DNA from 4 places in the Streptomyces sp. NPDC001231 genome. Region 2 is predicted to be linked to each of the others. Evidence: riboswitches for the same ligand, from Rfam matches in the RefSeq annotation. Region 2 holds a riboswitch; each other region holds the start of a gene.
The links. Region 2 has a riboswitch for cyclic di-AMP ahead of ACFY3J_RS21470 (NlpC/P60 family protein). Riboswitches for the same ligand answer to the same signal wherever they lie in the genome.
Positions count from the first base shown of each region.

Region 1: it holds a riboswitch for cyclic di-AMP, as region 2 does, so the genes downstream of both, ACFY3J_RS36995 (M23 family metallopeptidase) here and ACFY3J_RS21470 (NlpC/P60 family protein) in region 2, are expected to answer to the same signal.
Region 3: it holds a riboswitch for cyclic di-AMP, as region 2 does, so the genes downstream of both, ACFY3J_RS14690 (C40 family peptidase) here and ACFY3J_RS21470 (NlpC/P60 family protein) in region 2, are expected to answer to the same signal.
Region 4: it holds a riboswitch for cyclic di-AMP, as region 2 does, so the genes downstream of both, ACFY3J_RS18980 (transglycosylase family protein) here and ACFY3J_RS21470 (NlpC/P60 family protein) in region 2, are expected to answer to the same signal.

Region 1 covers NZ_JBIAXS010000050.1:16,927-21,775, forward strand. The annotation lists gene ACFY3J_RS36990 (aldo/keto reductase) at 1-905, opposite strand, end outside; gene ACFY3J_RS36995 (M23 family metallopeptidase) at 1,022-2,077, opposite strand; cyclic di-AMP (ydaO/yuaA leader) riboswitch at 2,089-2,245, opposite strand; tRNA gene ACFY3J_RS37000 (tRNA-Met) at 2,475-2,548, opposite strand; gene ACFY3J_RS37005 (dihydrofolate reductase family protein) at 2,648-3,778, opposite strand; gene ACFY3J_RS37010 (hypothetical protein) at 3,902-4,405, opposite strand; gene ACFY3J_RS37015 (hypothetical protein) at 4,388-4,657, shown strand.
Region 2 covers NZ_JBIAXS010000017.1:59,331-64,179, reverse strand. The annotation lists gene ACFY3J_RS21480 (sensor histidine kinase) at 1-532, opposite strand, end outside; gene ACFY3J_RS21475 (response regulator transcription factor) at 535-1,281, opposite strand; cyclic di-AMP (ydaO/yuaA leader) riboswitch at 1,508-1,682, shown strand; gene ACFY3J_RS21470 (NlpC/P60 family protein) at 1,691-3,544, shown strand; gene ACFY3J_RS21465 (SAM-dependent methyltransferase) at 3,603-4,415, opposite strand; gene ACFY3J_RS21460 (PP2C family protein-serine/threonine phosphatase) at 4,701-4,849, shown strand, end outside.
Region 3 covers NZ_JBIAXS010000010.1:123,653-128,501, forward strand. The annotation lists gene ACFY3J_RS14675 (ANTAR domain-containing protein) at 1-352, opposite strand, end outside; gene ACFY3J_RS14680 (ATP-dependent Clp protease proteolytic subunit) at 536-1,171, shown strand; partial or broken gene ACFY3J_RS14685 (hypothetical protein) at 1,179-1,486, shown strand; cyclic di-AMP (ydaO/yuaA leader) riboswitch at 1,826-2,039, shown strand; gene ACFY3J_RS14690 (C40 family peptidase) at 2,043-2,516, shown strand; gene ACFY3J_RS14695 (ATP-binding protein) at 2,575-3,030, opposite strand; gene ACFY3J_RS14700 (helix-turn-helix domain-containing protein) at 3,258-4,118, shown strand; gene ACFY3J_RS14705 (DUF397 domain-containing protein) at 4,153-4,383, shown strand; gene ACFY3J_RS14710 (8-amino-7-oxononanoate synthase) at 4,437-4,849, opposite strand, start outside.
Region 4 covers NZ_JBIAXS010000014.1:131,056-135,904, forward strand. The annotation lists gene ACFY3J_RS18965 (nucleoside triphosphate pyrophosphohydrolase) at 1-301, shown strand, start outside; gene ACFY3J_RS18970 (cytochrome P450) at 418-1,671, shown strand; gene ACFY3J_RS18975 (transglycosylase family protein) at 1,894-2,934, shown strand; cyclic di-AMP (ydaO/yuaA leader) riboswitch at 3,116-3,283, shown strand; gene ACFY3J_RS18980 (transglycosylase family protein) at 3,288-4,025, shown strand; gene eno (phosphopyruvate hydratase) at 4,272-4,849, shown strand, end outside.

The DNA.
Region 1 (4,849 bases), on a different contig from region 2:
GTCAGCCGCAGCTCCGCGACCCCGAGCAGTGCCGGGAGCTGTTCCACCGTCCGCGCCGAGGCGATCGGGGCGGTCACCGTCGGCTGCGCGGCGAGCCAGGCCAGGGCCACCGTGGCGACCTCGGCGTCATGGGCCCGGGCGACCTCGTCCAGGGCCGTGAGGACCTCGCGGCCGCGCTCGGTCTCGAGGTGCTTGGCCGCGCCCTGCGCCCGCGCGCTGTCCACCGTCGTACCGGGCCGGTACTTGCCGGTCAGGAAGCCGGAGGCGAGCGCGTAGTACGGAACGGCGGCCAGGCCGGACCGCTCGGCGACGTTCTCCAGCCCGCCCTCGTAGGTGTCGCGCGAGACCAGGTTGTAGTGCGGCTGGAGCACCACGTAGCGGGCCAGACCCTCGCGGTCGGAGAAGTCCAGGGACTCCTGGAGGCGCTCGGCGGAGATGTTGGAGGCGGCGATGTGCCGCACCTTGCCCGCCCTGACCAGCTCGTCGAGCGCGCCGATGATCTCCTCGACGGGGACTTCCGGCTGGTCGAAGTGCGTGTAGTACAGGTCGATGTGGTCCGTGCCCAGGCGCCTGAGGGAGGCGTCGGCCGCGGCCTTGATGTTCGCGGCGCTCAGACCCTGGTAGTCGGGGTGCTGGCTGACCTTGGTGGCGATGACGACGTCGGAGCGGTTGCCGCGCTCCTTGATCCACTTGCCGATGATCGTCTCGGACTCGCCGCCCTGGTTGCCCTCCACCCACGCGGAGTAGGAGTCGGCGGTGTCGACGAAGTTGCCTCCGGCGGCCGTGTAGGCGTCGAGGACGGCGAAGGACTGCTCCTGGTCGGCGGTCCAGCCGAAGACGTTGCCGCCGAGGGCGAGCGGGAAGACCTCGAGATCGGACGAACCCAGTTTGCGTAGAGAAGTCATGCCCAACATCAACAACCGCGCCGGAGCGACCCATTCCGGGCCGGGCCGCATCCGGCCGCAAAGGTTGCGCAAACCGCTCTCACAGGCTCGTCAGGGGTGAGACCGGTCCATGTCCGTCAGGGGGTGATGCCCTTGCCGCGCAGCCACGCCAGCGGGTCGATTCCGGTGGACTGGCCGCCCGGGTGGACCTCCAGGTGGAGGTGGGGCCCCGTGACGTTGCCCGTGGCGCCCACGCGGCCGATCACGTCGCCCGTGCTGACCTTCTGGCCGACGCTGACGCTGATCGACGACTGGTGGCAGTACCACAGCTCGGTGCCGTCCTCGAGGGTGAGGATCGTGCGGTAGCCGTAGGAGCCGGCCCAGCCGGCCTCGGTGATGGTGCCGGTGTGGATCGCCTTGAGCAGGGTGCCCGTGGGCGCGGCGAAGTCGAGGCCGGTGTGGTAGCCGGAGGACCACATGGAACCGGCCTGGCCGAAGGTGGAGGTGAGCGTGTACGAGGAGGTGGGCAGCGCGTACTGCCTGGCCAGCTCGGCCAGCCGGGCCTCCTCGGCCTTCCTCGCGGCCTCCTCGGCCTTCCGCTTGGCCTCCTCCTCCGCCTTCTTCTTCTCGGCGGCGGCCTTGGCCTCGGCCGTCTCCCGCGCCTTCGCCGCCTCCTCGGCGGCCTTCTTGGCGACGGCGGCCTCGGCATCAGCCTGGGCCTTGGCCTCGATCTGGACCTGCTGCTGCTCGGCCTGCGCCATGATCCGGTTGCGCAGCACCTCGCCGGCGTCCGAGGTGCCGTCCTCGGCCTCGGCGGTGGTCAGGCCGACGCCACTGAGCGCGGTCGACGAGCCCGCGGGGGCGGCGTCGGAGTCCTCGAACAGGGAGCCCACGGAGGGCAGGTCGGGCAGCGAGATGGACACCGGCGGCTTGCCGCTGTTGGCGCTCGCCATGCCGCCCGCGCCGACCGCGGCGATGACGCCGACACCGAGAACGGTGGAACTGCGGGCGAGTCCGCCGCCGCGCTGCTTGGCGACGCGGTGCCGACCGCGCACGGGACGGATGGACTCCGCGGTGGGGTTCCACTCCTCCCAGGGGCCCTCGTCGGCGCGGCGGCTGTCGTAGCCGAAGGTCTCTCCGTGCTGCCGGCTCGGCGCGAACGGGGCTTCCGGGACAGGCGGGTTGGACGCCACGAAGGCGCACTCCTTTCCTTCCGTCTCGCCTACCGGGTTAGCTGACGGGTTCGGAGCGGGAAGGTCTCCTACGCGCGTAAACAAGCCGTGAGTACACGGCGGTTACGCTCGATTCACCCCAAGTTGGTGGTTCCCCGGTTCCCTTGCGGGATTCGGCGTGCGTGCACGGAGCCGCCTCTTGTGACGGCTGGGACGACCGTGCTGCGTTATCGAACGTTAATAGACTCGGGGCTCGGATTCCAAGCCGTTCGGCTTGATCACTAAACCTTCCGGCGCGACCTTACGGTCCATGACCACCGAAAACCGGGCGAGTTGACTGCGCCTCAAGGAGAGACGCGTGCCCGTGAAACACTCAGGGCCGGAATCCATTGATCGGATTCCGGCCCTGAGCCTTCAGTAGCGGGGACAGGATTTGAACCTGCGACCTCTGGGTTATGAGCCCAGCGAGCTACCGAGCTGCTCCACCCCGCGTCGTTGTGACACCAGTATATGCCATCCGGAAGGCTGCTCGCACCCACCTCACCTTCCACCATTCGTCACACGGTTCCCGGCCGTGCGACGGGGCCCCGTTCAGCCGAGCAGATGGCGGTTCGGTTCCATGGCCCGCTCCTCGAACTCCGGCACCACGACGACGTCCGCGCCACCGGCCGCCAGCACCCCGGTCCCGTCGGCGCCCTCGACGAACGTGTCCGGCTCCCGCCACGCCGTCACCACCCGTCGCACCCCGGCGTCCAGAATCAGCCGGGCGCACGGACGCGGCCGGGAGGCGCGGCGGGCGCACGGCTCCAGGCTGCTGTACACCGTGGCGTCCGGCAGCCGCGGATCCGCCGGGTCGACCTTGGCCAGCGCCGCCTCCTCCGCGTGCACGACCGGGTCGCCGCCCTCCCGCGAGTACCCGCGGGCGAGTTCGGTCCCGTCGGCGGCGACCACCACGGCGCCCACGCTGAACGCGGTCCGGGACGGCGGGCACTGGGCCGCCAGTTCGCAGGCGAGCCGGAGCCAGTGCCGGTCCGCGGGCACGGCGCGGCCGGCGGTGCCGGGGGCGGTGGGCTCGTAGCGCACGAGGACGACGTCCTCGATGGTCCGCGTCTCCACCAGCCGCAGCCGCCCGCCCTGGTAGGTCCCGGGCCCGAACAGCCGGGGCGCGTCCGCGTCCCCCACGAACAGAGGGGCGAGCACGAGCTGCACCTCGTCCGCGAGCTGCTGCTGGAGCAGTTGTGTGTGGACGGTCCCGCCGCCCTCGACCATGAGCCGGCGCACCCCGCGTACGTCGTGCAGGTGCTCGAGCAGCCGGGGCCAGCCGAGTTCGGCGCCCAGCGGCACGACATCGGCGGCCAGGCCCGTACGCCGCAGCCGCAGCGCGCCCTCGTCGGTCGTGTAGAGGACCTTCTCGCCGCCGGTGTGCCAGAAGGGCGCCCCGGGGTCCAGCTCGCCGGAGGCGCTGACCGCGACCTTCAGCGGGTACTCCGGCTTCCCGGCGGCGCGGCGGGCGGCCCGCCGCGCCGGAGAGTTCACCAGCAGCCGCGGGTTGTCGGCCCGCAGGGTGCCGGCCCCGATCAAGATCGCGTCGGCCGACGCCCGCACCTCGTCGACCCGGTCGAAGTCGGCGGGGCTGGAGAGCAGCAGGCGCTCGGGACCGGTGTCGTCCAGGTAGCCGTCGAGCGAGACGGCGGCGGACAGCAGGACGTACGGGTGGGGCATCGACGCCCTCTCTCTCGGCGGCGGACTGGCTCCAGTGTGACCGACCCCGCCGATCGCGGGCGGGGCCCCACCGTGGCGGAGCCGCGCACGCGAAGCGGGTGGGCCGCCGCCGGTCGGTGAGGGTCAGTGACCGAGGTGGATGCGGAACCGGAGGCGGCAGATGACGGCATCGGTGTGGCGGCGGATGGCGCGGTCCAGGACGGCACCACGCTGGTTCTGCAGAAGCCGCTGCCAGGGCCTGGGCAGGTGCATCTCCGGGATGAGGACCACGATCCGGTCCTGCCGCTCCTGGGCGGCCAGCGCGCGCAGATGGTCGACGAAGGGCCGGGGCAGGGAACGGGTGCGGCTGTGCAGCACGGTGCGGGGGACACCGGGCCGCCAGGCGTTCCAGGCGGCGTGGACCTCGTCGGCGGAGGGGGCGTCACGGTCCTCGGGGTGCACGACGCTGACGGCGCGGACCTCGTCACCCAGTGACAGCGCGGCGCTGATGGCCTCGCTGGTGAGCAGGTTCACGGCGCCGACGGGAACGACGACGACCCTGTGGCACGGCTCCGGCCGTGCGGGGACTTCGCCGAGGTGCGGGGCCGCGCCGATGCGCCGGTACGTGCGGTGCACCGACTCGAACACGGCCACCAGGACGGCGACCACGCGGCCCAGCCGGCCAGGGAGGCGACCTCACCCGACGCGGTGGTGGAGGCGGTGCGCGCACAACTCGTCGGCCTGCTCCACCTGAGCGACTGCCGCTTCGAGTACGGCTCCCCGCTCGGCCACGCCCCCCGCCTGGAATCCGACGGCTCCCTCACCCTCGGGCGCAGAACGGGGGACCAGGTGGGCGCCGCCCTCCAGACCACCTGGAGAACCCCAAGGCCCACAGCCTGACCCACGCCGCGCCCCGGGCCGCGAAGACGCCGCAGCGCCCGGACCGACCGAAGCCGAACCGGGCGCTGCGGAGCAGGTCGGAGGGGACTGCCCTCCTCCTGCGGCCGTAGGCCCTGTGGGACTCGAACCCACAACCAATGGATTAAAAATACGGGTCAGGACGTGTCGCCCGGTGATGCCGGATGACGACGC
Region 2 (4,849 bases):
CCTCCAGCGCCTCGGACATGGCGCGCAGTCCGGCGAGTGGGGTGCGCAGGTCGTGGGAGATCCAGGCGACGAGCTCCCGGCGGGAGGACTCCAGGGCACGCTCACGCTCCCGGGCCTCGGCGAGCCGGGCACTGGTGGCCGCCAACTCGCGGCTCAGCGACTCAAGTTCGGCGGTCGCCGGACGGTGGGGCGCGGCGAAGTCGCCGTGGTCGCCGAGCGAGCGGGCCGCGCGGGCGAGCTCGCGGCTGCGGGCCACGACCCAGCGGCCCAGGAGCAGCGCGGTGGCCAGGGACACCACCGCCGCCATCGCCACGACGGTGGTGACGACGGACAGGTCGTGTGCGGACAGGAACATCGCCTGGGCCACGGCCAGGGTGCCCGTCAGCATCGCGCCCACCGCCACGGCGGCGACCACGGCGAGCGAGGCCGTCAGCGAACGCCGCCGGATCAGCCGCAGCGCACCCGCGCCGACCAGACCCGCCACTGCGGCGCCGAGGAAGGCGTAGAAGGCGATGAACAGGTTGTCCCGCACTGTCAACTCCCGTCGTGCCCGGTGGGGTCGAACCGGTAGCCCACGCCCCACACGGTCTGGATGAGGCGGGGACGGGCCGGGTCGGCCTCGACCTTGCCGCGCAGCCGCCGGACGTGGACGGTGACCGTGGAGAGGTCACCGAAGTCCCATCCCCACACCTCGCGCATCAGGTCCTCGCGGCTGAACACCCGGCCGGGGTGGCGCAGGAAGAAGGAGAGCAGGTCGAACTCGCGGAGGGTGAGCGCGAGTTCGGCGCCGTCCCTGGTGGCGCGGCGGCCGGCCGGGTCCACGGCGAGTCCGGCCGCGGCGAGCGGCCGCGGCGCGGTGGCGGGCCGGGTGCGGCGCAGCACCGACTCCACCCGCAGGACGAGCTCGCGGGGGCTGAACGGCTTGGTGACGTAGTCGTCGGCGCCGACCTCCAGACCCAGGATGCGGTCGTCCTCGTCGCCGCGGGCGGTGAGCATGATGACCGGCACCGGGCCGCGCCCGCGCATCCGGCGGCACACCTCCAGTCCGTCCATGCCCGGCAGCATCAGGTCGAGCACGACCAGGTCCGGCCAGTGCGCGGCGGCCCGGGCGAGCGCGGTCGGCCCGTCCGCGGCACGGTCGACGACATGGCCCGCGCGGTCCAGGTAGCCGGAGACGATCTCGGCGACCGTGGCATCGTCCTCGACGACCAGTACCCGCGCCGCCCCGGTCGGCCGCCGCTCGCCGGACCCGGCACCCGTGGACTCGTAAGACTCCTGCATGCCTCCAGCGTGGCACCACCCCCACGCTCACGCCGCCCCCGAGCGCTCCCCGCCCTCGGACGTCCGCATTCCGTAAGGAAGCCGGGCCGGACGAGCGTGAGGCACCTCACGGGAAGGTCACGAATACGTATCGGACATTCCACGCTTCATTCTTCACACCAGGCACACATGTTCGCTAAGTTGACGACCAGGCCGCACGATTGCCTCCGGCGAGTCGCGTCGGATCGTGCGACCTCCGCCGAGTCCGGTACGCCCCCACAGCAGCCGGAGCCGGGGAACCGACCAACCTCGGGGTGAAGCGGCTCAACTGTCCCTCCGGACAAGGGCCGTAGGGCACGCCTTCCACAGAACGTCCGCCCGATGCCGAGAGCAGAACCGGTAGGCGGCCCATGGGAGGAGTGCGTCTTCCTTGACGCGGGAACGACCGAGCGACGACAGGCCCAGCCGCGCCGAGGTCCAGCAGCGGATCAGCAGCCTCTACGACCAGGCGGAGAACGCCACGGGGAATTTCAACGCCACGCGCGCGATGAGCAAGAGCGCACGTACGCGGCGCGGTTCGGCTGCCTTGGGCGGTTCCGGGGGATCCGATCCGGCGATCGATCGGGTGGCCAGGAAGTGGTTCGACGTGGGGCGTGCCCAGTTGGGTCCGACCATGCCCGCGGTCCTGCCGCCGGACCGTATGCCCAACTCGGCCAACTCCCCTTCCGTCGCGCCGAGTAGGCGTCCGGCGGAGGTCCGCGAGGGACTGGGCCTCGAGGCGGGCAGGGCGCCTCGGCCGGAGCTGACCGCGGGCCCGGCGGGCCCGGTGCCCGAACTGCCGGCGGCGGTACGGGACACCACTCCCCCACCGGAATTGCCCGCCGCACCCACCGCCACCGTGGCCGCCTCCCCCGTGGCGGAACTGACCGCCCGCTCCATGGTGCCGCCTGCCACCGGAACGGCGGGACCGGTGCCCACAGGCACCATGGAAGTACTCCCCAACAGGACCATGCAGCCGCCGCCCACCGGCACCATGGGAGTACTCCCCGTCGGCATCATGCAACCGCCACCCACCGGCGCAATCGACTCGCTGCCGAACGGGACCACAGGGATACTCCCGACGGGAACCATGGAAGCGCCGACCACCGGCACCATGGGAGTACTCCCCGCCGGCATCATGCAACCGCCACCCCCCGGCAACATGCAGGCGCCGACCACCGGCACCATGGAAGCCCTCCCCAACAGCACCATGCAGCCGCCGCCCACGGGGACCATGGGGACCCTCCCCGCCGACATCATGCAGCCGCCGCCCACCGGCACCATGGGAGTACTCCCCGTCGGCATCATGCAACCGCCACCCACCGGCACCATGCAGCCGCCGCCCACCGGCACCATGGAGGCGCTCTCCGCCGGGACCCTTGAGGCGTCGGCCACCGGGGCCATGGAGGTGCTCAGCACCGGAAGTCCGGGCACCGCGACCCCGCCCGCGGGCCCCGTCGCGGGGTTTGCGGGCGTGGCCGAGGCGGGTCGTGAGGTGGTCGGCGGGGCGGGTGTCTCGGTCGCGCGCCACCGGCAGGGCGCGGTGCGGCGGCCCGCCAAGGAGCGGATGCGGAACAAGCTCGCCCTGGCCGGCGAAATGCTGTCCAGGCACGCCGCGCAGCAGAGCGCGCCGCCGCCCGCCGCCGTCGGGGCGCGCCCGGCCGAGGAGCCCCGGCCCGCGCCTCAGCCGGAGGCGGCGCAGTGGCAGCAGCACGCCACCGGACTGTTCGACACGACCCCGCCGCTGGACGGCAACTCGCTCTTCGACGCCAGCCAGGCCGGCGGCCCGGGAGCGGCGGGCGAGCCGGGGGCCGCCACCGGCCCCGACCCCGCCACCGGCCCAGGCGTCGGCGTCGGCGTCGGCGACAGCCCGTTCTCGGCCTACGAGCGGAAGGCCGCCAAGGCGCTGGCCTTCGCCCGCGCCCAGATCGGCAAGCCGTGCGTGTGGGGGGCCACCGGCCCGGGCTCCTACGACTGCTCGAGTCTCACCCAGGCCGCCTGGCGGGCCGCCGGGGTGGCGCTGCCCCGTACCACCCACGAACAAGTCGGCTCCGGCGCGGCGATCCAGCTCGCCGAACTGGAGCCGGGGGACCTGATCTTCTTCTACGGCGAGGTCAGCCACGTGGGCCTGTACGCGGGCAACGGCACCATGGTCCACGCCCCGAGTCCGGGCGCGTCGATACGCGAGGAGTCGATCTTCTTCGCCGGCCCACGGGCCATTCACAGCGCGATACGTCCGGCCTGAGCCGTCACGGCCGTCACGGGTGGGGAGGCCCGGGGAGCCGGAGCCTCCCCACCGCCTTTCACGCGTTCTTGCGGCCCACCCCGGCGTACACCCAGAACTGGGACGGATCCTCCGGGATCTCCTCGTCCCGGTCCGGGCGCCACAGCGGGACGTAGACCAGCCCCGGCTCCGCCAGGTCGAAGCCGTCGAAGAGGGACGTGATCTCGTCGTGGGAGCGTGCCGTGACCGGCGAGGTGGCCCGGTCGCGGTACAGCTGCCCGACGGCCGCGGCCGTGTCCGGACGGTCCTCGTCCGTGGCGTGGGTCAGGGCCAGCCAGCTGCCCGCGGGCAGTGCGTCCCGGAAAGCGGCCACGATGCCGCCCGGGTCCTCCTGCGGTGTGACGAAGTGCAGGATCGTGATCATCAGAACGGCGACGGGCTCCTCGAAGTCGATGAGCTTGCGCACCTGCGGCGCGGAGAGCACCCCCGCGGGATCACGGATGTCGGCGGCCACGATCGCCGCGTCCGGGTTGTCGGCGAGCAGGGCCTCGCTGTGCGCGACCGCGACCGGGTCGTTGTCCACGTACACCACCTTGGCGCCGGGGCTGGCGGCCTGGGCGACCTCGTGCACATTGCCCTGGGTGGGGATCCCGGAGCCGAGGTCGATGAACTGGCGTATCCCGGCGTCCACCAGGAACCGCACGGCGCGGCCCAGGAAGGCGCGGTTGGCGCGGGCCAGGGTGCGGACCTGGGGATCGATCGCCGTGAAGGCGGCCACCGCCTCCCGGTCGATGGCGAAGTTGTGCTCGCCGCCCAGCATGGCGTCGTACATCCGGGCCACGCTGGCCTTGCCCGGATCCACGCCCCGCGGCAGTCCGTCTCCGTCCCGCATGAGCAACTCCCCTACTATTAAACGACCTTGACTGTGCATCATATAGTTGCCGGTGGCATACGCTGCCGTACCGCCCGACCGGTCCGACCGGCCTGTCCGTCCCCGCCCCACCGGACCTCCGGCCCACCGGCCCCACCCGGAAGGCACACGATCCTGCGGAACACAGAACGCGGCCGGCCAGAAGGTCCACCCCCCACAGGGCCGCTCCGCCGCCCTTCGTACTTCTCCCCCGCGGCCGACGCCATCGGCTCCGCGCTCGACCTGCACCTGACCGGTCGTCATGTCGTGCACGCGCTCGCACCGGGTTTCTGCGACGCGGCCTCGGTCTACCTGCTCCAGCGCTGGCTGCTGGAGGAGCACTCGCGCACGGCCGTCGACCCGCCGCAGATCGAGGCGCGCCGGCTCGCCCTGCGCATAGGGTCGGACACCTCGGA
Region 3 (4,849 bases), on a different contig from region 2:
GCGACCGCCCGCCGGAGAAGCGTGCGGAGTACCGCCCCAGCGCCCGCCTCAGCTGCTCCAGCTCGATGTCGGGCAGAGCACCGCCCTGCGCGAACTTCAGCACGTGCTCGGCCACCGTGCGCAGCTTGGTGTTCGACCGCTGGGAGACCTCCCGCAGGACCTGCCAGGCGTCCTCGGGCGGGATCCGCCCGAAGGTCACCACGGCGCCGATCGCCTGATCGATGACGGCATGCGAGGTCAGGGCCCGCTGGAGCTGATCGATCTCCTGGTGGAGCCGCTCGTGCTCCAGCACCAGATCTGCGGCGGAGAGCGGCGGGAGAGGGCGCCGCTCGGACATCGCGAAGAACACCATGGCCAGTCCCCTGGGTCGTCGAGCGCCCGTGCTTCCAGCTTCACCCCGCAGGACGCCGTGCACGACCCGGGACCGTTTCCGCGCCCGGCACGGGAGAGCCCTCCGCGACTTACGTACGTCCTGTACATTTTTCACAGAGACCGCTCCGACCGGAGCCGGCGCCGCCGCATCGAGGGGTGTGCCATGACGCGACCGTCCGCCCGCTGCGTCCTGCCCGAGTTCACCGAGATCACCAGCGCCGGCCGGCGATCCCTGGATCCGTACGCGAAACTGCTCGAGGAGCGGATCGTCCTCCTCGGCACACCGATCGACGACACCGCGGCGAACGACGTGATCGCACAGTTCCTCCACCTGGAGCACTGGACGCCCGACCGGGACATCTCGCTCTGCATCAACTCCCCCGGCGGCTCGTTCGGCGCGACGACGGCCGTCCACGACACGATGCGGTACGTGTGCTGCGACGTGGAGACGATCCGCCTGGGCCAGGCCGTCGCGTCCGCGGCGGTGCTGCCGGCCGCGGGCACCCCGGGCAAGCGGTACGCGCTGCCCGGCGCCCGCGTGGTCCTGCGGCAGCCGTCGCTGCCCGAGCCGGTCGAGGGCAAGGCGTCCGACCTGGCGATCCAGGCGGACGAGCTGACGCGGGTGCGCGCCCGCCTGGAGGAGCTGCCCGCGCGGAGCACCGGGCGGTCCGCGCGGCAGGTGCGGACCGACCTGGAGCGGGAGCAGGTGCTGGACGCACAAGAAGCCCTGAACTATGGACTGATTGACCGAATCGTCCCGAACCGCGGGGCCACGCGCACCGCGCCGGACGCGGGGTGAGCCGCCGATGCCACCACCCGAGCTGCCGCCCTTGCCGGCGCCGACCCGCGCCGAGGCGGAGCCGATCAACCGTTACCTGGAGGCGGCCGCCTGCTGGGCCGCGTCAACCCGGGACGACCCGGAGACACCTACCGGGCCCTGAGGGCCGCCCGGGCGCTCGTCGGCAGGGCGGCGGAGTTGCGCGACACCCTGGCGCTGACGCACCGGCGGGGCGAGACCGAGCTGCACGCGGACACTCCGGTCCGGGCCCTGCGGGTGCTGGACGGCGAGCGGCGCACGGCCCGCGTCACCCTGCCCCCCGACTGCGGAAGTTGACGTCATCCCCAGCCGCGGTCTCGGCGGGCAATGTGGCCCATCTGTCTGGACACGGGGTGAAATCGCCCCTAATGACCGACCGCCTTTCGGTGTAGGTTCAGCTCCCTTTTCGGGACCGCCGCAGTTGCGCAACGCGCCTCCCCGGATGGCGGAATGAGGTGTTCCGCTGCTGGTCCGGGGGTCGTCGCGGGAGGGGGAAGACGTTCGATCGCGAGGGTGTCCACCCGAACGGGCGCGTGGTGAGTAACAACACAAACACGCGGTTGCGTTGGGATTTTCGGACATCCGTAGGTGAAGATCCCTGTCTGACGACAAGCCCCCGCCACAACGGCGGGGCGGTCCGGGCGGACGCCGAGTCCTGCCGCCGCCCGGATGACCGGTCGACAGGAGTGGATCGGCAGGAGTGGAGGACCCAAGCACGACGGGTCGCCGGAACGGTCACGCCATGGCCGGTCCGAGCAGCCCTTGGGGTGAAGCCGCGGCAACGCGGCCGGGCAACTTCGCCAGCCCGAATCCGACAGGTCATCCTTCACAGGCGGCTGACGAAGGGTTGCGCATGACTGCGCTCAATCGTGTCCCGTCGCTGATGGCCCGGGCCGGCACGGCCTCGGCCCTGACCCTGGCCGCCGTGGGCGGCTCGATCGTGGTCCCGGGTGTGGCCTCCGAGGCCTCGGCCGTGACGACCGCGAACACGGCGCTGCGGATCGCAGCGTCCAAGCAGGGGTCGCCCTACCAGTGGGGCGCCACGGGGCCGCGGAGGTTCGACTGCTCCGGGCTCACGCTGTACTCGTTCAAGAGGGCGGGCAAGAAGCTGCCCCGCACGGCCGCACAGCAGTACAACAAGAGTCGGCACATCTCCGCGGGCAGTCGCCGAGCCGGGGACCTGGTGTTCTTCCACTCGGGCTCGAACGTCTACCACGTGGGCATCTACGCCGGCAAGGGCAAGATCTGGCACGCCCCGAAGACCGGGGACGTGGTGAAGCTCCAGAAGATCTGGACGAAGAGCGTCTGGTACGGCCGGGTGAGCTGACCCGGCCGCAGTGCGGTGCCGTGCGGTGACGGAGCTTCGACGTCGTCACCGCACGTTCCTACGGTTCCTGACCCGCGGCCGTCACCGGTCGGGCGGGAACCGTCCACGGCAGTTCGATGCAGACCGTCTTGCCGCCCTCCCGGGTCGGCCTCACGGTCAGTCTGCCACCGCACTCGGCGGTGAGCCACCGGATGATCACCATGCCCCGGCCGTTGTCCTGCTGGACGGCGGCCGGCAGGCGTTTCGGGAACCGGGGGTGGCTGTCGGTGACCCCGATACGCAGTCGTTCGTCACGCACGAGGACGAGGTCCACCGTGAAGGTGGGTGACTGCCCCAAAGTGTGCTGTACGGCGTTGGTGGCGAGTTCGGACACGATGAGCCGGACCGTCTCGGCGGTGTCCGTGGTCGGCGGCAGGCCCCACTCCGCGAGCGTGCCGGCCACATAGGCACGGGCCGCGCAGACCGAGGCGGGATCGCTCGGCAGAGTGACGGATGCTTCCAGATGGTCTGCCATGGCGACGTCGTCCCTTTCCCACGGGGCCGGAGTCCGACACTTGGCGGATGATTCGAGTACGGTCCCGCACTGGTGCTTCGCCGTCAGACTGCCATCACCTCTCCGGTCTCGGTGGCGATCCACCGAGATATGCATATATCTGTCGCTCGATGCGGTGAACTCTGCGACGACAGACCGTATCCGCAGCGGGTCGCATGGAGCGTTCAGAGGGAGCGAGGGAGTAGCCCATGCAGCACGGTCCCGAGGTGCGCCGCCGGAAGCTGGGCGCCGAACTGCGCGCGTTGCGCACCGGCGCGGGTCTCACCAGCGGTGAGGCGGCCCGCCTGGTCGGCTGGCACCAGTCGAAGGTCAGCCGGATCGAGACCGGCACCAGCGGGGTGAAACCGGCCGACGTGCGCTCGCTCCTGGACGCGTACGCGGTCCACGACGCCCAGCTGCGCGAGTTGCTCCTGGTGCTCGCGGGGCTGGACGACGGCGGCGACCGGCACCACTGGTGGCACGCCTATCGCGGAGTGCTGCCGCCGACCTACCGGGACTTCATCAGCCTGGAGTCGCAGGCGAGCGGGATGCGCACCCTGGAGACCTCGGTCGTCCCCGGACTGCTCCAGACGCCCGAGTACGCCCGCGCGGTCACCCGGGCCGCCGTGGACGGGCTCGACGAGGACCGGCTGGACGCGCTGGTGGAGGTGCGGCTGGCCCGCCAGGACGTGCTGCGCTCGCGGCCGCCGCTGGCGCTGGACGCGGTGCTGGACGAGGCGGTGCTGCGCCGGGAGGTGGGCGGGCCCGAGGTCATGAGGCGGCAGCTGGAGCGGCTGACGGAGGCGGCCCGGCTGCCCCAAGTACGACTCCAGGTGTTGCCGTTCGCCGCCGGCGCGCACATCGGCATCACCGGCCCTTTCGTTATCTTCTCATTTTCGAACGCTTCTGATCTGAACGTGGTGGTTCTCGACCACTTGACGAGTAGCCTCCACCTCGAGCGGAAAGAAGACCTAGAGGCCTACGCCGAGGCCTTCGACACCCTGCGGATCCACGCCCTCTCGCCCGAGGACTCGTTGGACTTCATCGCCGGGATACGCCAGACCCCCTGACGTCGCACAACCGCGTACCGCGTAAGGAGGCCCCATGTCCACTCCGCCTCGGCACGTACCTTCCAGTACCGATCTGCACGGCGTGCGCTGGCTGCGCAGCAGCTACAGCACGGGAGCCAACAACTGCGTCGAGACGAGCCGGCCCACCACGGGACCGTGGGCCGGGCTGCTCGCCGTGCGCGACTCCAAGGCCCCGGCCGGGCCCGCGCTGCTCTTCTCCCCCGCGAGCTGGGCGGTCTTCACGGCCGCGACACACCGCACCTGACGGGCAATCCGGTCATATCCACAGCCAGTGGCGCCCGGCCGTGTCACGCCGACTCATGGTCGTGTTCCACCGATCACCCGTACAGCACGTTCGATCTGCGCCCCGGAGAGGTCCGCGCGGGCGGTCAGCCTCAGTCGTGAGATGCCGTCGGGCACGGAAGGAGGACGGAAACAGCCCACGGCCAGCCCGGCCGCCCGGCAGTCGGCCGCCCATCGCACGGCCCGCTCCGGGGACGGCGCGCGCACCGAGACCACCGCGGCGTCCGGACGTACCGCCTCCAGGCCCGCGGCGGTCAGGCGTGCGTGGAGTTCGGCCGCCACCGCACGCGCGCGTGCCGCCCGATCCGGCTCGCGGCGCAGCAGTCGCAGCGCCGCGAGGGCGGCCCCCGCGGCCGCGGGCGCGAGACCGGTGTCGAAGATGAACGTCCGGGCCGCGTTGACCAGGTGGTCGATCACCCGCGCGGGCC
Region 4 (4,849 bases), on a different contig from region 2:
CCCGGAGGAGGTCAAGGAGCACTGGCTGCGCACCAAGGCGGAGGAGAAGCGGCGCACCTCCGTGACCGAGGGCGTCCCCCTCGGCCAGCCCGGCCTCGCCCTCGCCGCCAAGCTGGCCTCCCGGGTCCGCACGGCGGGTCTGGAGGTGCCCCTCCCGGCGAGGGAGGGCTTCGGATACGAGCTGCTGGCGCTGGCCGCCCGCGCCGAGGCGGAGGGCGTCGACCCGGAGGCGGCACTGCGTGCGGCGGCGCGCGCGTACCGGGACGCGATCGTGGAAACAGAAGGCGACCGAAGGCCCTGAGGCGCGCGGGCGGGGCGGCAGGGTGCCGGGGGCATCGCAGCCGGGGACGGGGAGTGCCATAGCGGCGGCAGGGGCGGAAGCCCTCGCACCGAACCTCCGACGCTAGGGTCAACCGTATGCACGACCAGCCACCCGCCCTGTTCACCTGGGAGTTCGCGAGCAACCCCTACCCGGCCTACGCCTGGCTCCGCGAGCACGCCCCCGTGCACAGGACCCGGCTGCCCAGCGGAGTGGAGGCCTGGCTGGTCACCCGGTACGCGGACGCCAGGCAGGCCCTGGCCGACCAGCGGCTGTCCAAGAACCCGGCGCACCACGCCGAGTCCGCGCACGCCAAGGGCAGGACCGGCATCCCCGGCGAGCGCAAGGCCGAGCTGATGACCCACCTGCTGAACATCGACCCGCCGGACCACACCCGGCTGCGCCGGCTGGTCAGCAAGGCGTTCACCCCGCGCCGCGTCGCCGAGTTCGCCCCACGTGTGCAGGAACTGGCCGACGGACTCATCGACGGGTTCGCCGAGCGTGGCACCGCCGACCTCATTCACGAGTTCGCCTTCCCGCTGCCCATCTACGCCATCTGCGACTTGCTCGGCGTCCCCCGCGAGGACCAGGACGACTTCCGGGACTGGGCGGGCATGATGATCCGCCACGGCAAGGGCCCGCGCGGCGGGGTCGCCCGCTCGGTGAAGAAGATGCGTGGCTATCTCGCGGACCTCATCCACCGCAAGCGCGAGGCGCTCCCGGCCGAGCCCGCCCCCGGCGAGGACCTCATCTCCGCGCTCATCCGCGCCTCCGACCACGGCGAGCACCTCACCGAGAACGAGGCCGCAGCCATGGCCTTCATCCTCCTGTTCGCCGGTTTCGAGACCACCGTCAACCTCATCGGCAACGGCACCTACGCCCTGCTCACCCACCCCGAACAGCGGGACCGGCTCCAGCGGTCCCTCGCCGAGGGGGACGGCGGCCTGCTGGAGACGGGAGTGGAGGAACTCCTGCGCTACGACGGGCCGGTGGAGCTGGCCACCTGGCGCTACGCCACCCGGCCGCTCACCATCGGCGGGCAGGACATCGCCGCAGGCGAGCCGGTCCTCGTCGTCCTCGCCGCCGCCGACCGGGACCCTGAGCGGTTCGCCGGCCCCGACGTCCTCGATCTCGGGCGGCGTGACAATCAACACCTCGGCTACGGACACGGCATCCACTACTGCCTCGGCGCACCGCTCGCCCGCCTGGAGGGCCAGACCGCGCTGGCCACCCTCCTCACCCGGCTCCCGGACCTGCAACTGGGCACGGATCCGGCCGACTTGCGCTGGCGCGGCGGGCTCATCATGCGCGGACTGCGGACGCTGCCGGTGCGGTTCACACCCGGTCGGTAAGTCGCGGGGAAGCCGGACAAGGCAGGAAAAGGCGCCTGCCGCCGCACCACGCCTACCCACTGACGGACACGAAGACGACAATGTTCAACGGTGTGATCTTCACGTGATCTGTGCGGCATGAACTTGTGACAAGCGATCGACAGCCGATACTTTCACCCATCAGCGTGGCGCCGAGTCTGCGGTCGCCACGCGGGTCACCGCTGTCGCACGAAAGGTCTCCGTATGCTCTCCGGGAACGGTCGTCACCGTCGGCCCCGTCAGGCTCCGGCCCTCCTCGTCGCAGCCGGAGTGACCGGATCCGCCATCGCCATCCCGCTGATCGGCGCCGGCGGCGCCAGCGCGGCCGACGGCAACGCGTGGGACAAGGTGGCCAAGTGCGAGAGTGGCGGCGCCTGGAGCGCCGACACCGGCAACGGCTACTACGGCGGCCTCCAGTTGACGCAGGACGACTGGGAGAAGTACGGCGGCCTCGACTACGCCTCGAGCGCCGACCAGGCCAGCCGGTCCCAGCAGATAGCCGTGGCCGAGAAGCTGCTCGCCGACAAGGGCCCCGGTGCCTGGCCGACGTGCGGGCTGCTCTCCGGGCTCAGCAAGAAGTCCGGGGCGGCGAAGGTCGACACCGGCGTGGGTGATTCGTCCGGAACCTCCAACTCCTCCGGAAAGTCCGTCACGGACGACCTCGGCCTGTCCGACTCGTCGCAGGAGTCGTCGAGTGACCCGTCCGGATCGTCGGACGTCGACCCCGGTTCGACCGATTCCTCCGGCTCGCCGGCCGCGTCCCCCACCACGTCCTCCCCTTCGCCGTCCTCGCCCGCCGAGAAGGGCAAGCCGGCCGAGTCCGACACGTCCTCCGATGTCGCGGCAGGCGGGTCCCAGTCGCCCGACGCCTCGCCCTCGATCACGCCGCAGCCGGGTGATACGGACAACTCGTGGCAGATCGGCGGCACTTCGGCCCTGGTCGACACCGGCGCGCTCGGCGGTGGGCGGCACCGCGGCGGCAGTGCCGTCGAGGATCCGGCCGACAGTCACGCGGCCGCCTCCTCCGGCCGTCACGCCTCCCGCGGCGGCTCCGCGCGCGCCGTCGTCGCCGACTCCTACACCGTCCGCGCCGGCGACTCGCTCGAGTCCATCGCCGACTCCCTTGACGTCCCGGGTGGATGGGACGCGCTGTATGCGGCGAACAGGGGGGCGATCGGGTCCGACCCGAATCACATCTCTGCCGGTCAGACCCTGAATGTCCCTACCGAAACGCCCCAAAAGTAGCGGAAGTTCACGTCACGCTTCGCACCGAATGTCCCATTCGGGGAAGTGTGGGATGAGTCTCAGAAGCCCTGATCGTCTTTGGAATTCGGCGGAGCGCGTGCCTACGGTCATGACCGCTCGTCACCGCGAGCCCCGGCTGCCGCAACGCCGAATCCTGCCAGCGGCCGCACGGGAACAGTCGTCGCGTCAAGCGCCGTGGGCAGGAGCGGGGGACCCAAGGTAAGTGCCGCGCCGGGCAGTTGACCGGAGCGGCTAGGGGTGGAGCCGTGCCTCGTGTACGAGGCACGGCCGGGCAACTCAACCGGCCCGAACCCGACAGCTCACCTCGCAGGCGTCGGTGAGGGGATCCATCCATGCTGTTCTCCAGCAAGGCCAAGCACCGTCGTACGTCCAGGACCACCCGTGTCATCGCGCTCGCCGGTGTCGCCGGTGCCGCGGTCGCCGCCCCGCTGATGGCGGTCGGCAACGCCTCCGCCGCCACCGCCTCCGAGTGGGACGCGGTCGCCCAGTGCGAGTCCGGCGGCAACTGGTCCATCAACACCGGCAACGGCTTCTACGGCGGCCTCCAGTTCACCAACTCCACCTGGGCCGGGTACGGCGGCACCGCCTACGCGTCGCGCGCCGACCTGGCCTCCAAGTCGCAGCAGATAGCCGTCGCCGAGAAGGTCCTCGCGGGCCAGGGCAAGGGCGCCTGGCCGGTCTGCGGCAAGGGCCTGTCCGGCGCCGCCTACACCGGCAGCGCCCCCTCGTCCTCGTCCTCGTCTTCGTCCTCGTCCTCGTCTTCGTCGTCGTCTTCCTCCTCGTCGTCGAGCGGCAGCTCCGCCAAGAGCACCACCACCCGCTCGACCGAGCAGCGGGCCGCCAGCCGCTCCGCGACGCGTCCCGCTCCGGGCAAGACCGTCACCACGCCCACCGGCAAGAAGGTCGAGAAGGGCGACGGCGAGTACAAGGTGCTCTCCGGCGACACCCTCAGCTCCATCGCCGCCGAGCACGGCGTCCAGGGCGGCTGGAAGAAGCTGTTCGAGCTGAACAAGGACATCGTCGACAACGCCGACCTCATCTACCCGGGCCAGCAGCTCCACCTGAAGTAAGGGCCCGTGCCGCCCTTCATGGGCCCCCGCCCCGGCGCGTTCCCCCCTACGCGCCGGGGCGGGTTTTTCGTCTCCCGGACGCCCGGCCGTTCCCGAACCTTCCCCTCCCCTTTGTTCCGAGCAGGAACAAAGGGTACCGTCACTCTGTCCACGAGGCGGTCGGTCGGCCGGTCGCCGCCCCGGGACGGTTAGGCTCTAGTCGCAAGGCTCACGCCCCGCACTTCCAGCGTCACATCCCAGAAGGAGATGCTCGTGCCGTCCATCGACGTCGTCGTAGCCCGGGAAATCCTGGACTCCCGAGGCAACCCCACGGTCGAGGTCGAGGTCGGCCTCGACGACGGCAGCACCGGTCGTGCCGCCGTCCCCTCCGGCGCCTCCACCGGTGCCTTCGAGGCCATCGAGCTCCGTGACGGCGACCCCAACCGCTACCAGGGCAAGGGCGTCGAGAAGGCCGTCCTCGCCGTGATCGAGCAGATCGGCCCGGAGCTCGTCGGTTACGACGCCACCGAGCAGCGCCTGATCGACCAGGCCATGTTCGACCTGGACGCCACCGACAACAAGGGCTCGCTGGGCGCCAACGCCATCCTCGGCGTCTCCCTCGCCGTCGCCCACGCCGCCTCCGAGGCCTCGGACCTCCCCCTCTTCCGCTACCTGGGCGGTCCGAACGCGCACCTGCTGCCGGTGCCGATGATGAACATCCTGAACGGCGGCTCGCACGCCGACTCCAACGTGGACATCCAGGAGTTCATGATCGCCCCGATCGGCGCGGAGTCCTTCTCCGAGGCCCTGCGCTGGGGCACCGAGGTCTACCACACGCTGAAGAA